DNA from 2 places in the Erwinia tasmaniensis Et1/99 genome. Region 2 is predicted to be linked to the other one. Evidence: predicted binding sites of a transcription regulator. Region 2 holds the regulator's gene; the other holds the start of a gene.
The links. The regulator CRP, encoded in region 2, controls carbon source genes, mostly activating them, when cyclic AMP is high. The targets are predictions, from matches to a motif close to ATGTGANNNNNNTCACAT.

Region 1: the regulator CRP is predicted to act here: its motif matches at 6,822-6,839, upstream of rbsD (D-ribose pyranase).

What each region holds. Positions count from the first base shown of each region.
Region 1 covers NC_010694.1:17,315-28,239, forward strand. Annotated here, with positions in the region: gene ETA_RS01010 (hypothetical protein) at 1-1,492, opposite strand, end outside; gene ETA_RS20270 (hypothetical protein) at 1,495-2,820, opposite strand; gene ETA_RS01020 (LysR family transcriptional regulator) at 3,236-4,117, opposite strand; gene budA (acetolactate decarboxylase) at 4,222-5,004, shown strand; gene alsS (acetolactate synthase AlsS) at 5,023-6,702, shown strand; gene rbsD (D-ribose pyranase) at 6,919-7,338, shown strand; gene rbsA (ribose ABC transporter ATP-binding protein RbsA) at 7,346-8,851, shown strand; gene rbsC (ribose ABC transporter permease) at 8,854-9,822, shown strand; gene rbsB (ribose ABC transporter substrate-binding protein RbsB) at 9,848-10,729, shown strand; gene rbsK (ribokinase) at 10,791-10,925, shown strand, end outside.
Region 2 covers NC_010694.1:3,550,853-3,561,777, reverse strand. Annotated here, with positions in the region: partial or broken gene ETA_RS20495 (YybH family protein) at 1-209, shown strand, start outside; gene tsgA (MFS transporter TsgA) at 378-1,562, opposite strand; gene ppiA (peptidylprolyl isomerase A) at 1,837-2,409, shown strand; gene ETA_RS17170 (aminodeoxychorismate synthase component II) at 2,470-3,048, shown strand; gene argD (bifunctional acetylornithine/succinyldiaminopimelate transaminase) at 3,133-4,350, shown strand; gene ETA_RS17160 (YccS/YhfK family putative transporter) at 4,395-6,473, opposite strand; gene crp (cAMP-activated global transcriptional regulator CRP) at 6,536-7,168, opposite strand; gene ETA_RS17150 (OsmC family protein) at 7,534-7,941, shown strand; gene ETA_RS17145 (phosphoribulokinase) at 7,976-8,845, opposite strand; gene ETA_RS17140 (YheU family protein) at 8,954-9,172, opposite strand; gene ETA_RS17135 (hydrolase) at 9,172-10,188, opposite strand; gene ETA_RS17130 (LysE family translocator) at 10,248-10,850, shown strand.

The DNA.
Region 1 (10,925 bases), 350 kb from region 2:
GTTCAAGGTCTTTATTACTGTTCCAAAAGAAAACGGTGTTATCTTTTATAAATTCCTCAATGCTTTTTCTACCTAAAACCAATCTACTGATATCCATTAATAACAGGTTAAAATATGGATCGTCCCTTTTTGGTCTGCCGGATAAAAATGGTAAAGGCTCCTTCTCCGTATTTTGAAAGTATGAATAAATTCCCATAAGTTTACGTATAAATTTCATATTTCTATCAGCTATATCTGATGCAATATTTTCAAGGCTATTTAAAGTCGTGGGTGTATAAACAACTTTTTTTAGGTCGTCTGAACGATTACCAGGGCGATACTTACCTCTATAAGCAATAACCCTTTTACCCATGAGGGCTGAAATGGATTTTCCTATTGATGGGAATCCAGTGGCACCGAAGCATGATTCGATCACAATCGTACCAATTTTTTCGATATCTATATTTTTAACAATGGAAAGTCCCTTGATGACATTAACTAACTCTAAAGGAGACATATGATTGATCGTCATGGGTAAACCATGCGCCCGGACGTGTAAAATATTATCAACTGCATAAAATCTTGCATCTTTTCCCAGTAATGCCTGAATTCTCGTGCCCGCAATATTAAATTCAGCCTGCTTAACAAACAGCTCTCTCTCTGTTATATTCTCTTTTAGAGAACGAATTTTATATATAGCGCTGGTACCACCGCTTTTTATAGTCGGTTCGAATAATTTAGGAATAAAAAACTCCTCATCGTTAAGGCGTAAGGCAAATGTTCCTCTGCCATAACCCTCACCAGGGTTGTTGGTCAGAAAAATCATTCCACCGACGGGGACCTTTTCAGCAAGTTCTGCGTTATTCAACCACTCTTTCTCACTTTTTATGTATTTAGATATAGGGTTTTTTTTTGTTAATGAATCATGCAGCGCAGATACGAATTCTGGTGATATATCTCCCGTGCGGGATAAAACTAAAGCAACCGCATAAGCACTATCTTCTCTATAATGAAAATCCTCAAGATTTATTGCTGCATCTTTATAGTCCTCATAAAAGTTAACTTCAGATTCTGCCAAGAAGCCAGAATATATTGAAAACGCCTCACCTCTCTTGCTTGTAAATATTGTATTATCGAATGTTCCTAGTTGCTCTGCTGTGATTATATTGCCACCATGGCCAAAATCAGAGGATATTCTTTCATTGTTAGCGCCTGCAAATAGACCATTCCCAGTCGACAGCATGATGTGCTCAATTTTTTTATTGCTGTCTTTAGTGTTTGTGAAAATGACAATATGGCCTTCTTTTATTTTTAGTAACTGATTTGCATTGGTTATTTCAGTCAACTCTTTAAAATGCTCAGCATGAAATTCTGACGAAACCATTTTACTTCTGATTGAATCTAGCTTTTCAGTTTCTATTAATCCAGATTTTGCCAGGATTTCAGTAATAAAATGAATGGATGAACGGTTTTTATGTAATTTTTTAGACTCTTGTCTTGCATGGGTTGCCAAATCTATTTTTTTCCGAATATTGATTCGACATTTTCTGCTTCAGAGAGTGTTATCTGCTCGCTTTTGGTGGTGACCCATTTTCTATTACTGCGTTTATAAATCATATGTTTCTTGCTCAGTTGTAATGATTTATGATCGATGTCGTAAATATATACTCCATCTGAATCCTTCATCATTTTGAACACCCCGCCACTAAACATTAAATAAGCATCACCATCGCGTATTTTTATTTTTTCAGGGATAATATTCTTCATTACTCCATTTTTTTCCTTGGTAAGCATATTTCTACCATGAAGATCGAGTGATGAAGCAAATAAAATCGGTAAAGTTAACAATTGATTGTTGATCTCAATGATTAAATCAGCATCTATTTGTTTCCCATCCATGCTGTCTGCGATAGATTTCAAAACCGGTGGGATAATATTTTGCAGTATCATTAATGGCACTAAGTCGGGGAATAAACTTATGATCTTGTTTGCAACAATATCAATATATTTCATGATGTTAAGGAGGTATATTTTATCCGATGATTTTGGGCACCCAGACTTGAGGATTTTATAATCGTAGATAATCTGCCACTCTTCTCCCGTTTTTTTCATCGGGCTATTCAAGGTATCTGCAATATTGCGTAGCACTTCTGAAAAGCTTAGCTTTACACGTTCTTCTACACATGAAAGGTCAAACAGCTTTTTTTTGCTCACCTCTGGCGGAGGTAACACCGTGGTGAGTGGCTGTGGCGCGGCCAGGTGCCGCCTCGCATGTCTGTGGGCAGGTATTGCTCCCTCATTCGGGCTGGTATGACTGGGTAACCCATCTGCCGGTCCAGCCGTATTTTCTGCCATTGAGAAAACTGACCCGTCATTGAGATTACTGCCCTGATGGGGATCTGATCGTCCTGGCTGACTAAACTGCTTAAAAAATGTTTCGGCACCACTCAGTATCAAGGTCGCGGCCATAGCGAGACCCGTCTTGGTCTTCAGTGATAATGGCGGCGCCTGCTGCGGGTTCTCTCTCTGGGTAAGGTTCAGGGCTTGCGCTTCCAGGTAAAGGGCTTTACCTGTCGAAATGACCCCGTTCAGTTCAATGTCATCCGTGCCGCTCCCCGGCAACGGTCCTTTTAATACGTTTCGTATCAGGCCACCAGGGCTTCTAAAGCCACTCCCACTGCTTTTCCTGGATAACTGCTCTCCGCTTTTCATTACCGATTTCAGCCGCCAGTTGAGCGGCGATATCTTTTCAATGGTGTGAGGCTCTTGGGAGTGGATTTTTGTGTCGTTGAAACCGGTGCAGGATGGTGCGTTATAGTTTTTGATCGTGTTTTTGCGCAAATCTCCTCCTTGTGTGGTTAATTATCACAAAAGAATGTATTGCTTTAGATAATAGTATCGCTATTTGTTGATGCTGTTCAGATTAAAAACATCAGGAAACGTGCTTTTACTTCGCCTTGCGGCATGGTGTTAACCGCAGTTGATGAAAAGGCTGGAATAAGTGGCGGTTAAGCCGTTTATCAGCCCGCCATGCCAGAACCATGCGGCCTGATAATTCAGTAAGTATTTTGAATACTCGCTATGATTTTCATCGACAACGTTTAGCGGGCAGGATTGACTGCTCTATTCCACAAGCAAAAAAGAAATGAAAAAGACAGCGTTATTACTGGCGCTAACACAGGGCAAACTTGATAAAGACCTGAACTCACTGGAATCTGATGTGAAGCGGGTGCGAAAAATCAGCGCCTAAAGCCTGTCAGGCATCCGCCAGGGTCGTGACCAGATGATGAACCGCGGGTGAGCGATCCCAGCGCCGCCATGCGAGCGCGATATCACTGCCCAGCGCGGCATCTTCGATCTGATGGAAGCTGACGCCCGGCAGCCTGATGCTGCGCAGAGAGTCCGGAACGATACTGATACCAAATCCGGCGGCGACCATGCTGATAGCAGACGATATTTGTGGAGACTGCTGAAGGCGCTCTGGCTGGAACCCCGCACGCAGACAGGCGCTGATAATCACTTCGTACAGGCTGGGTGCAACCTCGCGGGGGAACAGGATCAGCGGCTCGTCTTTTAGCTGTGCCAGCGACAGGCAGTCCGTGTCGGCTAAGCGATGCTTCGCGGGTAATACCAGCGCCATCTTCTCACTGGCGATCACCTTCAGATTAAAGGCTTTACTGCTCTCACAGGGCAGGCGCACAAAGGCCGCATCCAGTAATCCTTCCTGCAAATCATGCATCAGCGCCGCCATATTCTCCTCACGCGGCAGCAGCGTGATCGCCGGAAAACGCTCCTGAAAGCGATGTAACAGCTGAAATATCTGTGGGTGGAAGGCGGTCGAGCTGGCGAATCCAATCGACAGTCGCCCACTGATACCGCGTGCAATCCCCTTTGCTTTCTCCAGCGCATGCCCGGTCAGTTCCAGGATCTGGCGCGCATCCTGATAAAAGGCTTCACCCGCATCGGTCAGTTCAACGCCGCGCGTCAGTCTTTTCAACAGCGGAGTCCCTATCTCTTCCTCCAGCTTTTTAATCTGCTGGCTGAGCGGCGGCTGGGAAATACCGAGCATTTCCGCTGCCCGCGTGAAGTGACGCGTTTCGGCAACCGCAACAAAATAACGGAGATAGCGTAGTTCCATATCAAAAACGTCTCAAAGAGTGGGGAGTTCTATATTGGAACCATTCATGGAAAGGCGTCAATATTGTTTAAATACTTCTTAACAGTTTGGCAGGAGAAGGTGCAATGACACATTCTGTAACCGACTGTTCCTGTGTGGAACAGCTGACAACCACCGTCAAAGAGATGCAGAAAGAAAGACCAGAAAGCGTAATCTATCAGACCTCCCTGATGAGTGCGTTACTCAGCGGCGTGTACGATGGGACTACCACCGTGGCAGATCTGCTGAAGAAGGGGGATTTCGGTCTTGGCACTTTCAACCAGCTGGATGGCGAACTGATCGCCTTCAACCGCGAAGTGTACCAGCTGCGCTCGGACGGCAGCGCGCGTGCCGCCCGGCCTGACCAGCAAACGCCGTTCGCGGTGATGACCTTTTTCCGCCCGCAGTATCAGCACCGTTTCACCGGCCCGGTGACCCGTGCCGAAGTTCACCAGACCATTGACCAACAGGTCAGTTCCGATAACCAGTTCTGCGCGTTACGCATTGACGGCCTGTTCAGCCATGCGCAAACCCGTACCGTGCCCTGCCAGCATCGTCCTTATAAATCGATGCCGGAAGTGCTCGGTAAGCAGCCTACCTTCGAATTCGCACAGCGCAACGGCGTATTGATCGGTTTTCGCACCCCGCAATATATGCAGGGGATCAACGTGGCGGGTTACCACGAACACTTTATCACCGACGATCGTCAGGGCGGTGGCCATTTACTTGATTATCAGCTTGATCACGGCACGCTCGCCTTTGGCGAAATCAGCAAACTGGTGATCGATTTGCCGGGCGACAGTGATTTCCTGCAGGCAAATCTGAGTCCTGAAAACCTGGACTCTGCCATCCGTGCCGTCGAAAGCTGAAAACAGGAGACAATTTAGATGAAAAACGCAACTGATGTTCAGCAGTGGGCACACGGTGCCGATCTGGTGGCGGCCCAGCTTGAGGCGCAGGGGGTTAAACACGTATTCGGTATCCCTGGCGCAAAAATCGATAAAGTGTTCGATTCGCTGCTGGATACGTCAATCCAGACCATTCCCGTGCGCCATGAAGCCAATGCCGCATTTATGGCGGCGGCAGTCGGCAGACTGACCGGCAAGGCCGGCGTGGCGCTGGTCACCTCCGGGCCGGGCTGTTCCAACCTGATCACCGGTATGGCAACGGCCACCACGGAAGGCGATCCGCTCGTGGCGCTGGGGGGCGCGGTAAAACGTGCCGACAGCGCCAAGCAGGTGCACCAGAGTATGGATACGGTGGCGATGTTCCGTCCGGTAAGTAAGTACGCGGTCGAAGTGGGTTCTTCAGACGCGATTGGCGAGGTGTTGTCGAACGCCTTTCGCAGCGCTGAGCAGGGGCGTCCCGGCGGTGCCTTCGTCAGTTTGCCGCAGGATATCGTTAATGAACCGGCGCGCGGCCATCTGCTGAATACTCACGGCCATCTGCTGCTGGGTTCTGCGCCGGATGCGGCGATTGCCGCCGTGGCCCAACAGATAGCGCGGGCGAAAGATCCGGTGATCCTGCTGGGGCTGATGGCCAGCCAGCCCGCCAACAGCGAAGCGCTGTATCACCTGCTGGAGCGCAGCCATATCCCGGTCACCAGCACCTATCAGGCTGCGGGCGCGGTGCGGCAGGAGCACTTCTCACGCTTTGCCGGGCGCGTCGGGCTGTTCAACAACCAGGCGGGCGATCGCCTGCTGCGCGGGGCCGATCTGATTATCACTATCGGCTACAGCCCGGTCGAGTATGAGCCGGCGATGTGGAATAACGGCACCGCCACGCTGGTGCATATTGACGTGCTGCCCGCCGACAGCGACAACTGTTATCAGCCGGATGCCGAGCTGGTGGGCGATATCGCCGCCACGCTGGAAAAACTGACGGCTCGCATCGATCATGCCTTAACGCTTAGCCCGGAGGCGGCCTCCATTCTTCAGGATCGCCAGCAGCAGCGTGAACTGTTGGCATTGCGCGGTCACCAGCTCAACCAGTTCGCCCTGCACCCGCTGCGCATCGTGCGCGCCATGCAGGACATTATTAACAGCGATGTGACGCTGACGGTCGATATGGGCAGCTTCCATATCTGGATAGCCCGTTATCTTTACAGCTTCCGCGCGCGCCAGGTGATGATCTCTAACGGTCAGCAAACGATGGGCGTTGCGCTACCCTGGGCGATCGGTGCCTGGCTGGTGGACCCGTCACGCAAAGTGGTGTCCGTTTCCGGGGATGGGGGCTTCCTGCAATCGAGCATGGAGCTGGAAACCGCAGTCCGCCTTGGTGCCAATGTGTTGCATATCATCTGGGTGGATGAGGAGTACAACATGGTGGCGATGCAGGAAGAGAAAAAATACCAGCGGGTGTCCGGCGTGAAGTTCGGCCCGATTGATTTCAAAGCCTACGCCGAATCCTTTGGGGCTGCCGGTTTTGCGGTGGAAAGCGCCGAACAGCTGGAGCCCACGCTGCGCAGAGCGATGGACGTGCAGGGGCCAGCGGTGGTGGCGGTGCCGGTAGACTATGCCGACAATCATATGCTGATGGGCCAACTGCATCTTAGCCAGATTTTGTAATCATCGAATATACAGAGGGCGGATTGTCCTGCCGCTCTCTCTGCAATCTCCTATTTCGGGCGGTATTGATACCGCCTTTTTTTCGCCTGAACAATAACCGGCCACGCGCCAGCAAAACGTTTCGATGGCGATCACATTTCCAACATGTGAAGATTGTTTTCCCTCTGCGATTTCTTACACTGCCCGCTAGCGAAACGTTTCGCTGTGGAGCAAATCATGAAAAAAGGCATCTTACTGCATTCCGCCATCTCGTCCGTGATATCACGCCTGGGTCATACCGACAGTCTTGTTATCGGTGATGCCGGTTTACCCACCCCTCTCGGGCCGGAGCGTATTGATTTGGCGCTCACTCAAGGTATTCCCGGTTTTCTGGAGGTTGCCCAAGTGGTTACCCGCGAAATGCAGGTCGAAACGGCCATTATGGCGCAGGAGATCCGCCAGCATAATCCGCAGCGACATAGCGAACTGGTCGCCTTGCTCGATGCGTTACAGCAGCAGCAGGGAAATACGATCACCCTCCGCTATATCAGCCATGAACAGTTCAAACAGCAAACCCGGCACAGTCAGGCGATTATTCGCAGCGGAGAGTGTACGCCGTATGCCAATGTCATCCTGGTCGCTGGCGTGACCTTCTGAGGTGCTGATGCAACCTTTACTGCAACTTAGCGGCATCGACAAGTCGTTCCCCGGCGTTAAAGCCCTGTCCGGCGCGGCGCTGTCGGTTTATCCCGGTCGGGTGATGGCGCTGGTGGGAGAAAACGGCGCGGGCAAATCCACCATGATGAAAGTTCTGACCGGCATCTACACGCGCGACGCCGGATCGTTTGTCTGGCTGGGCAAGGAAACCACGTTCAGCGGCCCCAAAGCCTCACAGGAGGCGGGGATTGGCATCATCCATCAGGAACTCAATCTGATCCCGCAGTTGAGCATTGCCGAAAACATCTTTCTTGGCCGTGAATTTGTTAGCCGTTTTGGCCGTATCCAGTGGAAAAAAATGTACGCCGCCGCTGATGCGCTGCTACAGCGACTGAATCTGCGTTTTGGCAGCCACAGGCTGGTCGGTGAGCTGTCGATCGGCGATCGGCAGATGGTGGAAATCGCGAAGGTACTGAGCTTCGAGTCAAAAGTGATCGTAATGGACGAACCCACGGATGCGCTGACCGATACCGAAACCGCCTCGCTGTTCCGCGTGATTGGCGAGCTGAAAGCCCAGGGCTGCGGCATCGTCTATATCTCCCACCGGATGAAAGAGATATTTGAGATCTGCGATGACGTCACGATTTTCCGCGACGGGCAGTTTATCGCCGAATATGACGTGACGGCGCTGAGTGAAGAATCGCTGATCGAAATGATGGTGGGGCGCAAGCTGGAAGAGCAGTATCCGCGCCTGGATAAAGCGCCGGGTGAAGTGCGTCTGAAGGTTGAAAACCTGAGCGGGTCCGGCGTAGAAAACATCAGCTTTACGCTGCGCAAGGGCGAAATCCTCGGAGTGGCGGGCCTGATGGGCGCCGGGCGCAGTGAACTGATGAAGGTGCTGTACGGCGCGTTGCCTCGCAGCAAGGGTCGTATCACGCTGGAGGGTAAGCCAGTGGTGACTAACTCCCCGCAGGAGGGACTGGCTAACGGCATTGTTTATATCTCCGAAGATCGTAAGCACGATGGCCTGATACTGGGGATGTCAGTGAAAGAGAACATGTCGCTGACCGCGCTTAATAGCTTCAGCTATGGCGCAGGCCGACTGAAGCATGCGCAGGAACGGCAGGCGGTAGGAGATTTTATCACCCTGTTTAACGTGAAAACCCCGTCAATGGACCAGACGATTGGCCTGCTTTCCGGCGGTAATCAGCAAAAGGTGGCGATTGCGCGTGGGCTGATGACGCGGCCAAAAGTGCTGATCCTTGATGAACCCACACGTGGCGTTGACGTCGGGGCGAAGAAAGAGATTTATCAGCTAATTAATCAGTTTAAGCAAGAAGGGCTGAGCATCATTCTTGTCTCTTCTGATATGCCGGAAGTACTGGGCATGAGCGATCGCGTGCTGGTAATGCACGAAGGTCGCCTGAGCGGTGAGTTCCCGATCGAGCAGGCTTCCCAGGAGATCCTGATGGCAGCGGCAGTAGGTAAACATGACAGCGCGGAGCTGGTATAACGATGAGCACACAACCCCTTTCTTCACGCCGCCTGATAACAAAGGCATGGCTGCTTGAGCAAAAATCGCTGATTGCCCTGGTGGTGCTGATTGCCATCGTTTCCAGCATTAGCCCGAACTTCTTTACCGTTGGCAACCTGTTCAACATTCTGCAACAGACCTCGGTCAACGCCATTATGGCGGTGGGAATGACGCTGGTTATTCTCACCTCCGGTATCGATCTTTCCGTGGGGTCACTGCTGGCCCTGACCGGTGCCGTTGCGGCCAAGCTGGTCGGACTGGAGGTCAACGCACTGGTGGCGGTGGCGGCTTCTCTGGCGCTGGGTGCCTTGATTGGCGCGATAACCGGTTTGATCGTGGCAAAAGGCAAAGTACAGGCCTTTATTGCCACGCTGGTCATGATGCTGTTACTGCGGGGTGTCACCATGGTTTATACCAACGGCAGCCCGGTCAATACCGGCTTTAACGATAACGCCGACCTGTTTGGCTGGTTCGGGATCGGCCGTCCGCTGGGTATCCCAACGCCGGTCTGGCTGATGGCGGCAGTGTTCCTCGCCGTTTGGTACATGCTGCATCACACCCGGCTTGGCCGCTATATCTATGCGCTGGGCGGCAACGAGGCGGCAACGCGTCTTTCGGGCATCAGCGTCAATCGCGTCAAACTTATCGTCTACTCCCTGTGCGGAATGCTGGCAGCGCTGGCGGGCACCATTGAAGTTGCACGCCTCTCCTCGGCGCAGCCAACGGCAGGCACGGGCTATGAGCTGGATGCCATCGCCGCCGTGGTGCTGGGTGGCACCAGCCTGGCAGGCGGCAAAGGGCGGATTATGGGGACGCTGATTGGTGCGCTGATCCTGGGTTTCCTGAATAACGGGCTAAATCTGCTCGGCGTGTCCTCTTACTACCAGACGATCGTCAAGGCCGTAGTGATTTTGCTGGCGGTACTGGTGGATAACAAAAGCAGTAAATAACTCTCTCCCCTTACAGGATACAAAAATGAAAATGAAAAAACTGACCGTGCTGGCGGTACTGTTAGGCGCTACGCTGAGCGCTAACGCGCTGGCAAAAGAGACCATCGCGCTGGTGGTGTCTACCCTCAATAATCCTTTCTTCGTGTCGCTGAAAGAGGGCGCGCAGAAAGAGGCCGATAAGCTGGGCTATAACCTGGTGGTGCTGGATTCGCAGAACAACCCGGCGAAAGAGCTCGCCAACGTGCAGGATCTTACCGTACGCGGTACGAAACTGTTGCTGATTAACCCCACCGATTCCGATGCCGTGGGGAACGCGGTGAAGATGGCCAACCGGGCCAATATCCCGGTTATTACCCTGGATCGCGTGGCTACGCACGGTAAGGTGGTAAGTCACGTTGCCTCTGATAACCGGGCCGGTGGTAAGCTGGCCGGTGACTATATAGCGCAAAAGGCCGGTGAAGGAGCAAAAATCATCGAACTGCAGGGCATCGCCGGGACGTCCGCCGCGCGCGAGCGCGGTGAAGGTTTCAAACAGGCCGCCGATGCGCACAAATTCACTATTCTTGCCAGCCAACCGGCTGATTTCGATCGTACTAAGGGCCTGAACGTCATGCAGAACCTGCTGACCGCGCACCCGGATGTGCAGGCGGTATTTGCCCAAAATGATGAAATGGCGCTGGGCGCTCTGCGCGCATTGCAAACGGCGGGCAAAACCGATGTGGCCGTGGTGGGGTTCGACGGCACGCCAGACGGAATTAAAGCGGTTCAGGGGGGTAAACTGGCGGCAACCGTGGCGCAGCTGCCGGAGCAGATCGGCGCGGTTGGTGTTGAAACTGCGGATAAAGTATTGAAAGGCCAGCAGGTTCAGGCTATCAATCCGGTTGAGCTGAAACTGGTCACCCGGTAAATCAAAGAACAGCACGGCACGCGCCATCCGCGGGTGGCGCACAGACCGGGATAATCTCCTTATGAAAAAAAACGGCAAAATGGCTGTCCTCGGCAGCATCAACGCCGATCACATCCTGAACCTGGCGCACTTTCCGCGTCCGGGTGAAACGGTGATCGGGAAGCAGTATCAGGTCGCATTCGGTGGTAAAGGGGCT
Region 2 (10,925 bases):
GCGATTTCTGACTTCTTTCAGGATCGACTGCTCGTCAAATAGGGGGCATGCAGGTTATTGAAGGTGGTGGCAATGCGCTGGTTATCATGGAAACGGTTCTTTGCTTCCCTGATAGTCAGGGTGGCACGGTTGAGACAACACACCGGGCAACCTATGTTTTCCGGCAAGAGGGCAACGGTCACTGGCTTTGCACCGTTGACAATTCATAGGGTACAGCCCTGCTGGATAGAGATAACGCCTGAAACAGCATATTGCGGGTAGCGAAGCGGTTTACGGCAGGCTGTCTGGCACAGCGCTGATAAAAAAAAGCCGCCCGGTCAGGCGGCTTACGCTCTTTTCGTTCTGCCGATGGGGGTCGGTTCAGAACGGCCGTTCCGTCAGTGCGGATCCATATGTCCGTGCTGCTTGTGCTTGCTGACGAAGCCGAGCAGCAGACACATCAGGAACACCACGGCATAAAGGCTGTTAGTGGTGGCCAGTGCCGCATGGAACCCGGCTTTATCAACGATAGGGCCGGTGACCACAAAGGTCAGCATGGTACCGATGGTGCCGCAGGTCAGGATAAAGTTCACCAGCTTCGGTGACGATACCTTCGTCTGCAACGAGCCAAGAGTAATGATGGTGGTATAAATGGCGCTGGAGAAGAAGCCAAGGCCCATGATTATCCACTTCAGCATGGAGGCATCGGTGGTGTTAATAAACCAGTACATCAGCAGCGTCGACGCCAGCGCCAGCGCGGTGACGATACGCTGCGGATCGAAGAAGCGTAGGATGGCGCTAAACGCCCACATACCGATCATATAGGCGGTCCAGAAATAACCCACCACGCTACCGGCCTCGGTAATGTCCATTCCCATATTTTTAGTCGCGTACTGCGGCACCCAGCCGATAAAGCCCAGCTGACCAAGGATGTAGCACAATGCGGCCACGGCGAGCAACGCAACGCCCAGGCCCCACTTCTCTTTCGCTACCGGCTGTCCCTGAACGGCTTTCTTGCCCAGCTGCGGGAATTCGAAGCACAGTGCAAGAATAAAGATCGCCACATAGATTACCCCGATACAGGCGTACACCCAGTACCACGGCAGCGATCTTGCCAGAATAGCGGCGGCAATAATGGGGAACAGCGTACCGGCCATGCTGAAGAACGAGTCGGTAAACAGCAGGCGGGAGCCGCGTTGACGCCCTTCATACAGGTGGGTAATAAGGAATGTACCGATGGACATGGTAATGCCGCTGACCACCCCAAGCACAAACATGCACAGGGAGAAAACGCTCAGACTATGGCTGTTCATCAGGCCGAGTACCGCCAGAACCATCAGCACAAAACCAAAGATTAGCTGGCGCTTAAGCGGCACGATTTCCATCAGCCAGGCATTCAGAAACACGGCCAGCAGGATGCCGGCGTTAAGGAAAGTAAAAGTATTGCTCATTTGAGCGACGGGCAGCTGGAAGTAAGCAGCAATATTCTCCAGTACCATACCGGTAACGATAACCACTGCACCGGTCAGCGCGTAGGAGAAGAAGCTGATCCAGGTAAGCCCAATGCGATCGCGATTTGTCATAGTGGAAACCTGTTGAGAAAGAAGTTTTGCAGGCGGAATGCCTGTGTGAACCGGGGAAGTTTAACGATATTCGTGATCTGCTTAAATCTTTGCTGAAACATATTTTTTCATATTTCATCAATAACGTGATCGAAGTCACCATTCATACCCTGACGACAACGTTTGCTTCCCAGGTAGCGCCGGGTAAATAACGGTAAACCGCTGGCGCGTTGGTGAGTGCCTCTTTACAATCATTGCTGATTCTATGATTTGTTGCCTCAGTAAGGATTCCATCATGTTGAAACGCACTTTGACCGCGGTGGCGACAGTTCTCGCCCTGTCTTCGATCTCTGTCTCCGCTCTTGCCGCTAAGGGGGATGCGCATGTACTGCTGACCACTTCAGCGGGCAATATTGAGCTGGAGTTAAATAACCAGAAAGCACCGGTTTCGGCGAAAAACTTTGTGGACTACGTCAATAACGGTTTCTACAACAACACCATTTTTCATCGTGTGATCCCAGGCTTTATGTTGCAGGGTGGGGGGTTCACTGCCGATATGCAGCAGAAGCAGACGGGCGCACCGATTAAAAATGAAGCAGACAACGGGCTGTTGAACAAACGCGGTACTATCTCTATGGCGCGCACCGCCGACAAAGACAGCGCCACCAGCCAGTTCTTTATCAACGTTGCCGATAATGCCTTCCTCGATCACGGCCAGCGTGATTTTGGTTACGCGGTATTCGGTAAAGTAGTGAAGGGGATGGACGTAGCGGACAAAATTGCTCAGGTTCAGACCAAAACCTTCGGCCCTTACCAGAATGTTCCGGTAACACCGGTTGTTATCCTGTCGGCTAAAGTACTGCCTTAATTAACCGACCGCCTTCTCTGCCGGGCCAGCTTCCGCTGGCCCGGTTGTAATGGACCGATCATGCTGCTGCTTATCGACAATTACGACTCCTTCACCTGGAATCTCTACCAATATTTTTCTGAACTGGGCGCAGAAGTCTGCGTGCGGCGCAACGATGAAATTACCCTCGCTGACATTTCCGCGCTGTCGCCCCAGCAGCTGGTGATCTCCCCCGGTCCCTGTACCCCGAACGAAGCGGGGATCTCTGTTGACGCCATTCGTCATTTCGCCGGCCGGCTGCCGATCCTCGGCGTTTGTCTCGGACATCAGGCCATCGCCCAGGCATTCGGCGCGCGCGTTGAACGGGCACGCCGGGTGATGCACGGCAAAACCTCGGCGATTGAACATAACGATGGCGGCGTATTCTCCGGCCTTAATCATCCTTTGACGGTTACGCGCTATCACTCTCTGATCGTGGCGGCAGACAGCCTGCCCGCTGAATTTGAACTGACCGCCTGGACGCTGCGCGATGACGGGCAGCCCGACGAGATCATGGGTTTTCGCCACCGTACGCTCCCGCTGGAAGGGGTGCAGTTTCACCCGGAAAGCATTTTGAGCGAACAGGGTCACCTGCTGTTGGCTAATTTTCTTAAACGTTAATTAACATTTGCCTTTGTGATTAATTATTCATATTTTATGACTATATTTTCACGCATATAAAAAGACGAAACGGTGAGGTGATAGATGGCTACGGAAAAATTAGCGGTTACTCGGGCAACGTTTGATGAGGTGATTTTGCCTGTTTATGCACCAGCGCAGTTTGTGCCGGTCAAAGGCAAAGGCAGCCGTATCTGGGATCAGCAGGGTAAAGAGTATATCGACTTCTCCGGCGGGATAGCGGTTACCGCACTGGGACACTGCCATCCGGCGCTGGTTGAGGCGCTAAAAACCCAGGGAGAAACCCTGTGGCACACCAGCAATGTCTTGACCAACGAGCCTGCTCTGCGTCTGGCGAGCAAACTGATTAATGCCACCTTCGCCGATCGCGTGTTTTTTGCCAACTCCGGCGCGGAAGCCAACGAAGCCGCGTTTAAGCTGGCGCGCTACTACGCTTCCCAGCGCCACAGCCCGTATAAAAGCAAAATCATTGCCTTCCATAATGCGTTTCATGGCCGCACGCTGTTTACCGTTTCCGTCGGTGGGCAGCCAAAATACTCCGATGGTTTCGGGCCAAAACCGGCGGATATCGTTCATGTTCCCTTCAACGACCTGGCGGCGGTCAAAGCGGTGATTGACGATCATACCTGCGCGATTGTCGTCGAGCCGATCCAGGGGGAGGGCGGCGTCGTGCCGGCCACCCGGGAGTTTATGCAGGGGCTGCGTCAGCTGTGTGATGAGCATGATGCGCTGCTGGTGCTGGATGAAGTACAGAGCGGCATGGGCCGCAGCGGCAAGCTGTTTGCTTACGAACACTACGGCGTGCAGCCGGATATCCTGACCAGCGCGAAGGCACTCGGCGGCGGCTTCCCGGTCAGTGCGATGCTCACCACCAATGAAATTGCCTCAGTGATGGCGCCGGGCGTGCACGGCACCACCTACGGGGGTAACCCGCTGGCGTGCGCGGTGGCCGAAGCGGCGCTGGATATTATCAATACGCCGGAAGTGCTCGACGGCGTGGCCGCACGGCGGCAGCTGTTTGTTGATGCGCTACAGGGGCTGAATGCGCAACGGGATCTGTTCAGCGATATCCGTGGCAAAGGGCTATTGATTGGCGCGGCGCTGAAGCCACAGTATGCGGACCGCGCGCGCGATATTCTTAACGCGGCGGCCGCCGAAGGGGTGATGGTGCTGGTGGCCGGTCACGGCGTGATGCGTTTCGCGCCGTCGCTGGTGATTGAACCTGCCGATATCGCTGAAGGCATGGCGCGCTTCGCCGCGGCCGTCGAGAAAGTGCTGGGCTGAGCGACGATAGCTAATCGTGCGGCGTCCCCTTATTCGGGGCGTCGCTATGACGATTTGCTCGGCCGGTGTACCAGCCAGTGGCCGTGATGCGGGCGCTGACTCCAGGCCAGTGATGAAATGGTATGCATGGTGTTAAGGTGGTCAAGAATACGTTCGACGTGACCCTCCAGGAGGGTCACCGGCCCGTGCTGAAAATTATCCGGCGCCTCCAGCACGTTACTTTCCGAACCCGGGCCATCATATTCCAGCCGCTGTTGGCAACGCTGTAGGGCTATCTCGCAGGACTGGAGGTAGCGTTCTGCCAGCGACGAGGTCAGCATAGTATGTTCCCGCGCCATAATCGTCATTGCATTGATATGCTCAACGATAAGCTGGCTATGAGTCACCCACAGCTTCATATCGGACAGATAGCGGGAATCAAAACCGGGTTCCTGCATTGCCTGATTAAGGGAGTTATATAGCGCGTTATGTGCCTGGTTGACTTTGATACGCTGGTTTGCCAGCCTGCTAACATTCTGCTCATTGCCCAATAGCATCCGCAACGCTTCCTGATAAGCCTCCAGCGCGTCATGTGCGTTCTGGCGCAGCAGCGCGCTCTGCCACTGTGGCCACAGCCAGATATTGCCGCCGAAGGCGATCAGGCAGCCCATCAGGGTATCAATCAGACGCGGTAATAAGAATCCCTCTCCGTTCAGCGACAAAAGCTGAAGGGAATAAACGGCGGTGACCGTAAACCCTACCGTTGCCCAGCCATAGAACTTGCGTAAAAACAGGTAACTGACCAGAGTAATGGCCAGCATTACCAGTAATGTCATCGATTCTGGAGCATGCAGACGCAGGGCCAGCGCGGCCACCGCCAGCCCGGCAAGGGTGCCGAGCGCTCGGTGCTGAATACGCACGCGGGTGGCGCTGTAGCCGTTCAGGCTGACAAACATTACGGTCATCAGTATCCAATACGGCTTCGGCATATTTAAAAACAGCGCCAGCGTACTGGCAAAGGTGAGCATGACGCCGAAGCGGGCGGCGGTTCGCAAAGCGATGGATTTTAGCGACAGATAGCTTTTCAGCGCCGGTAGCAGCGGCAGGCGGCGCTGGCGGTCTGCCATCAGATCGCGGCGGTAGAGCGGGCGTTGGGCGCGCAGCACGCGCCCAATACGGCTGAAATGATAGTAGCAAAAATTACCGACCGGGTTATCAGGGTGCTGGCGGACAATCTTCTCCAGCGCTTCCAGCGGCTGTTCCAGAGTGAAGCGTTTGGGAAAGCGGTGATAAAGAATATCGTCTGCCAGTTCACGCAGGCGCGCGGCGATGCGCTGTGCGTTCCAGCGGATCACCGCCTCGGCGTGACTCTGGCGTACCAGTTTTTTGACGTCTTCAGGCTGATGCAGGCTAACGGCGATATGTTCCTGTAGATCCAGCGCCACCTGGAATGCGCGCATCAGGGGCTGATAGTGCTGGTTGCGGTTGGCTGCCAGCATATGGATCTGTTGGTAACAGGTGGTAATGAGGTCGACGGCTTTCTGTTGTCGGGCGAACAGCGGCGGCATTGCCGTTGAGGGATCGTTCAACTGGTTTAAATGACGATATTTTGCCTCGCAGTAGTCCGCGAGTTCGCGGTAAAGCAGGCTGAGCGTTTCGCGCATCGGCTGCTCTTTCCACAGCCAGAACCAGAACCAGTTAAATACCCCGTACCAGATGGTGCCAAGGATATACAGCAGCGGAGGCTGCCACATCGGCACTCTGCCCGCGAGGCTAAGGGTAAAAATGGCGGCGATCAGCGAAGCGGGCATGAGCCGGCCATGCAGCGGGCTTATCTCACCAGTCACCCCTAACAGCAGCGCCATCGCCAGCAGGATCAGCGGCAGGGGGGCGCCCTGGGCGGCGGCATACTGGATAACAAAACTGCTGCCGGCGAACAGGCTACCGCCAACCACCAGGCGTTTGAAGAAGCGTCTGTGTGGCGTATCCAGCCCGGCATTGTTGCAGCAGGCGGGCACCAGAGAAAACAGCAGGCCTTTTTGTAAATCACCCAGCAACCAGCCAAGCGCGACCGGCAAACAGAGCACCAGCGTTTGCCGCAGGGCATAGTTCACTTCAGGTTGATAGATAATTCTCCGCCACATCAGCCGCACCAAATAAAAAAAAGGCGCGGCAGGGGGCTGTCGCGCCGTGGGTTCAGAAGCGGTTAACGCGTGCCGTAAACGACGATAGTTTTACCGTGTGCAGAAATCAGATTTTGATCTTCCAGCATTTTCAGAATACGACCCACCGTTTCGCGCGAGCAGCCGACGATCTGGCCGATCTCCTGACGCGTAATTTTGATCTGCATTCCGTCGGGGTGCGTCATTGAGTCAGGCTGTTTCGCCAGGTTCAGCAGCGTCTGGGCGATGCGTCCGGTCACATCAAGAAAAGCTAAATTCCCCACTTTTTCCGAGGTGACCTGCAGGCGGCGCGCCATTTGTGAAGACAGGCGCATCAGGATGTCAGGATTGACCTGGATCAGCTGACGGAATTTTTTGTAAGAGATTTCAGCTACTTCGCAGGCTGCCTTTGCACGTACCCATGCGCTGCGCTCCTGTCCCTCTTCAAAGAGGCCCAGCTCGCCGATAAAATCCCCCTGGTTGAGATAGGAGAGGATCATCTCTTTGCCTTCTTCATCCTTGATCAGCACTGCCACAGAGCCCTTGACGATGTAGTAAAGGGTCTCGGCCTTCTCACCCTGGTGTATCAGCGTGCTTTTGGACGGATATTTGTGAATATGGCAATGTGACAGGAACCATTCTAGAGTTGGGTCTGTTTGCGGTTTGCCGAGAACCATTCGCTGTTATCCTCTGTTGTTATCGTGCCTGAATACATCCTGTTTTTCACGCTGCAAGGGTGATGCTTATCTTGCTGTCGCACGTAATAATAGGAATATACGGGAGCTGAATCCCTGCCAGGCGTTGAAATAGTCAAGCGTTCCCGTAGGAAGAAACATGGGCCTTTTTCAGAGCTGGCCGCGTGCCGTTGTTCTGCTTTCACCGACGCTTGAATGCAGGTGAAATTTTACAGCTCCGTTTGTAGCACAGCTTGAGATGGCTGTCTTCTGTTGTCTCGCTTCAGCATAGTCAGAAAAACAGAACGTTGCCGTTTTAGTGACGGCGGCGTACCCTGCTCTAACTGAATGAATTCGAGGATTTTGTTATGCAGGCACGAGTCAAATGGGTTGAAGGGATGACGTTTTTGGGAGAATCCTCATCCGGTCACCAGGTGCTGATGGATGGTAATTCGGGTGATAAAGCGCCAAGTCCGATGGAAATGGTGCTGATGGCCGCCGGAGGCTGTAGCGCCATTGATGTCGTTTCCATTCTGCAGAAGGGCCGCCATAACGTGGCCGACTGTGAGGTGAAACTGACTTCAGAGCGTCGCGAAGAGGCCCCGCGTATTTTCACCCATATCAATCTGCATTTCATTGTCAGCGGAAAAGCGCTGGCGGATAACGCGGTAGCGCGTGCGGTCGATCTTTCTGCGGAAAAATACTGCTCGGTGGCGATCATGCTGGGCAAAGGAGTGGAGATCGGCCACAGTTACGAAGTGATCGAACTGGCCTGATGCAGACCTCCGCTTAGCCGTGAAGGAAAGAGCGTCAGCCGATGCTCTTTCCTTCCATCAATCGTTTTACCAGTGGCCCCATAATCAGCTCCATCGCCAGCCCCATTTTACCGCCCGGCACCACCAGGGTTTTGATATGTGAGATAAACGAACCTTGCAACATCGACAGTAAATAAGGGAAATCGATATCGTCCAGCCCCTGAAAGTGGATCACCACGAAGCTTTCATCCAGGGAAGGGATACCGCGCGCGGCAAACGGGTTGGAAGTGTCCACCGTCGGAACGCGCTGGAAGTTGATATGGGTGCGTGAAAACTGCGGAGTAATAAAGTTAATGTAGTCCTCCATGGATCGCACCACCGAGTCCATCACCGCTTCGCGCGAGTGGCCGCGTTCGCTGGTGTCGCGTACCAGCTTCTGGATCCATTCAAGGTTGACGATGGGCACCACGCCAACCAACAGATCGACGCTGTTCGCCACGTTATGTTGCGGTGTGACCACGCCGCCGTGCAGCCCCTCATAAAACAGCACATCGGTCGGCTCTGCCAGCGGCTGCCACGGCGTAAAGGTGCCTGGTACCTGTTTCCACGGCACGGCCTCATCATAGGTATGCAGATACTTGCGCGACTTGCCTGTGCCGCTGCGTCCATATTCGCTAAACGTGTGCTCCAGCAGCCCGAAATCATTCGCCTCCGGGCCAAAATAGCTGACGTGTTTGCCCATATCGCGCGCTTTGCGGATCGCCATATCCATTTCCGGGCGTGTAAATCGATGGAAGCTGTCCCCCTCGACTTCTGCTGCGCGCAGGTTCAGCTGCTGGAAAATCTTCCTGAATGCCAGGCTGGTGGTAGTGGTTCCTGCCCCGCTGGAGCCGGTAACGGCAATCACCGGATGTTTGGTCGACATGACGTACTACTCCCTGCAAAAAAAGGGTGGGGCTGCATTGGTAACATGATTTGGCGATCTTTGTTACCCATGCAGCGGGTAAAGCGCAGAAAAAGAGGCGGGTGCCGGTTAGTCGTGAAACTGTCCGCGCGGCATAATATTGACCGACTCGTGCAGTTCAGACCATACCAGCACCACCTCGCCGCTGCTAAGTTGACGACGCACATCGGCGACTTTCTGCTCCAGCGATCGTTCATGTTCGCCGTAATCGGTGCCCTCGCGCAGTACAAAGGATTCAATCAGGCTATCAAGCGTTGCAGGATCCAGTTCTTTCCAGGGAATAATCATCAGTTTTCCAGCCAGGGGGTGAGCCATTGCGGGATGCGCTGTTCCAGCCACATTTGTGGGCTGCGCAGCGTTCCGCCAACAAAACCGACGTGCCCGCCGTGCTGCGTCAGCTGATATTCAACATTCGGCGGCAGCAGGGCAGGGTCGGGGATCACGTCAGGAGTCATAAAAGGATCGTCCTGGGCGTGAATAATCAGCAGCGGCTTACGCACCTGCGGCAACAGCGGCAGGGCGCTGCATCGGCGGTAGTAGTCGCTGGCATCAATAAAGCCGTGGGCGCGTGCGGTAATGGCATTATCAAAATCGCGCAGCTGGCGCATGGATCCGAGCTGCGCCAGATTGACGGGCAGCGTGCCGGGCCAGGCGCGCAGTTTGCGCCGCGCATTCTGCTTCAGCAGGCCGAGCAGATAGCGCTGATAAACACGGGAAAAGCCCTGTTCCAGCCGCAGGCTACAGGGTTCCAGCATCAGCGGCGCGGAAACCGCGACCCCGGCATCCAGCAGGCAATCATCTCCCTGTTTGCCCATCAGGCAGGCCAGCATATTCCCCCCCAGCGAGATGCCGACGGCAGCGGTCGGCACTTCGCCCCATGCGTCGCGCAGCCACTGTAAAAAATAGCTGGCATCCTCAGTTTCGCCAGAATGATAGATACGGTTCAGGCGATTGGGCACGCCGCTACAGCCGCGAAAGTGCATCACCACCCCCAGCCAGCCGCGCGCTTTCCACGCCTGTAGCAGGCCGTGCGCATAGGGGCTGTGGAAGCTACCCTCCAGGCCGTGGAACAGCACCACACGCGGCTTGCTGCGCGCCTGGGCCGGGTTTTCGCTCCACGCCAGATCGATAAAATCGCCGTCCGGCAGCGTCAGGCGCTGCCAGTGCGGTTTCAGCGTCACGCGGCGGCGTACCAGACGCGGCAGGATGGTTTGCAGATGCGCATTGCTGGCTCCCGTCATCGGACGAAACGGGTTTTCAGCCGGACAATTAAAAATCATGTGGTCGGGGCTTGTAGGTTCCATAGCGCGCTGTTAGCTTCATCAGGTTGTTTATTTTTCCGGGGGTGAGAGGCACCCGTTTTATGGAACTGAGTCTGTTTTTATCCATGTTAGGTTTTCTCTGGGTCGCTGCCATTACGCCCGGCCCTAATAATATGTTACTCACCGCCTCTGGCGCGAATTTTGGTTTCTTGCGTTCTCTCAGTTTACTGGTTGGCATCATGATCGGTATGCAGGTCATGCTGCTGATGGTGGCGTTTGGCATTGGTGGACTGATCCTGCTTTATCCCTCTCTGCATCTCTTTCTCAAAGTGGCGGGTAGCGTTTATCTGCTGTGGCTGGCGTGGAAAATCGGTAGCGCCGAATATGAAAAGCTGGATACCGATAACCCCCCCGCCGCACAGATGCCTTTCTGGCAGGGCGGCCTGTTACAGCTGATCAATCCCAAAGCGTGGCTGATGGCGCTGGGGGCAGTTGCCAGCTTTAGCCTGGCGGGTGAAGCTTATCGCACCTCGGTGGTGGCTATCAGTATCGGTATGGCGCTGGTCAACGTGCTGTCCGGGCTTATCTGGCTGGCTTTTGGCACGCTGATTGGCCGTGTTTTGCGCAGCCGCCGCGCCTGGCGGCTGTTTAACCTGTTTATGGGCTTACTAACCGCGGCCTGTGTCCTGTTGATTTGGCACTAACTTACGCGTCGACTGCTATGGGGCGACGCGGTTTATTGCCCTAAAGGTTAGCGTGTGAAGCCACGTATTGCCGCT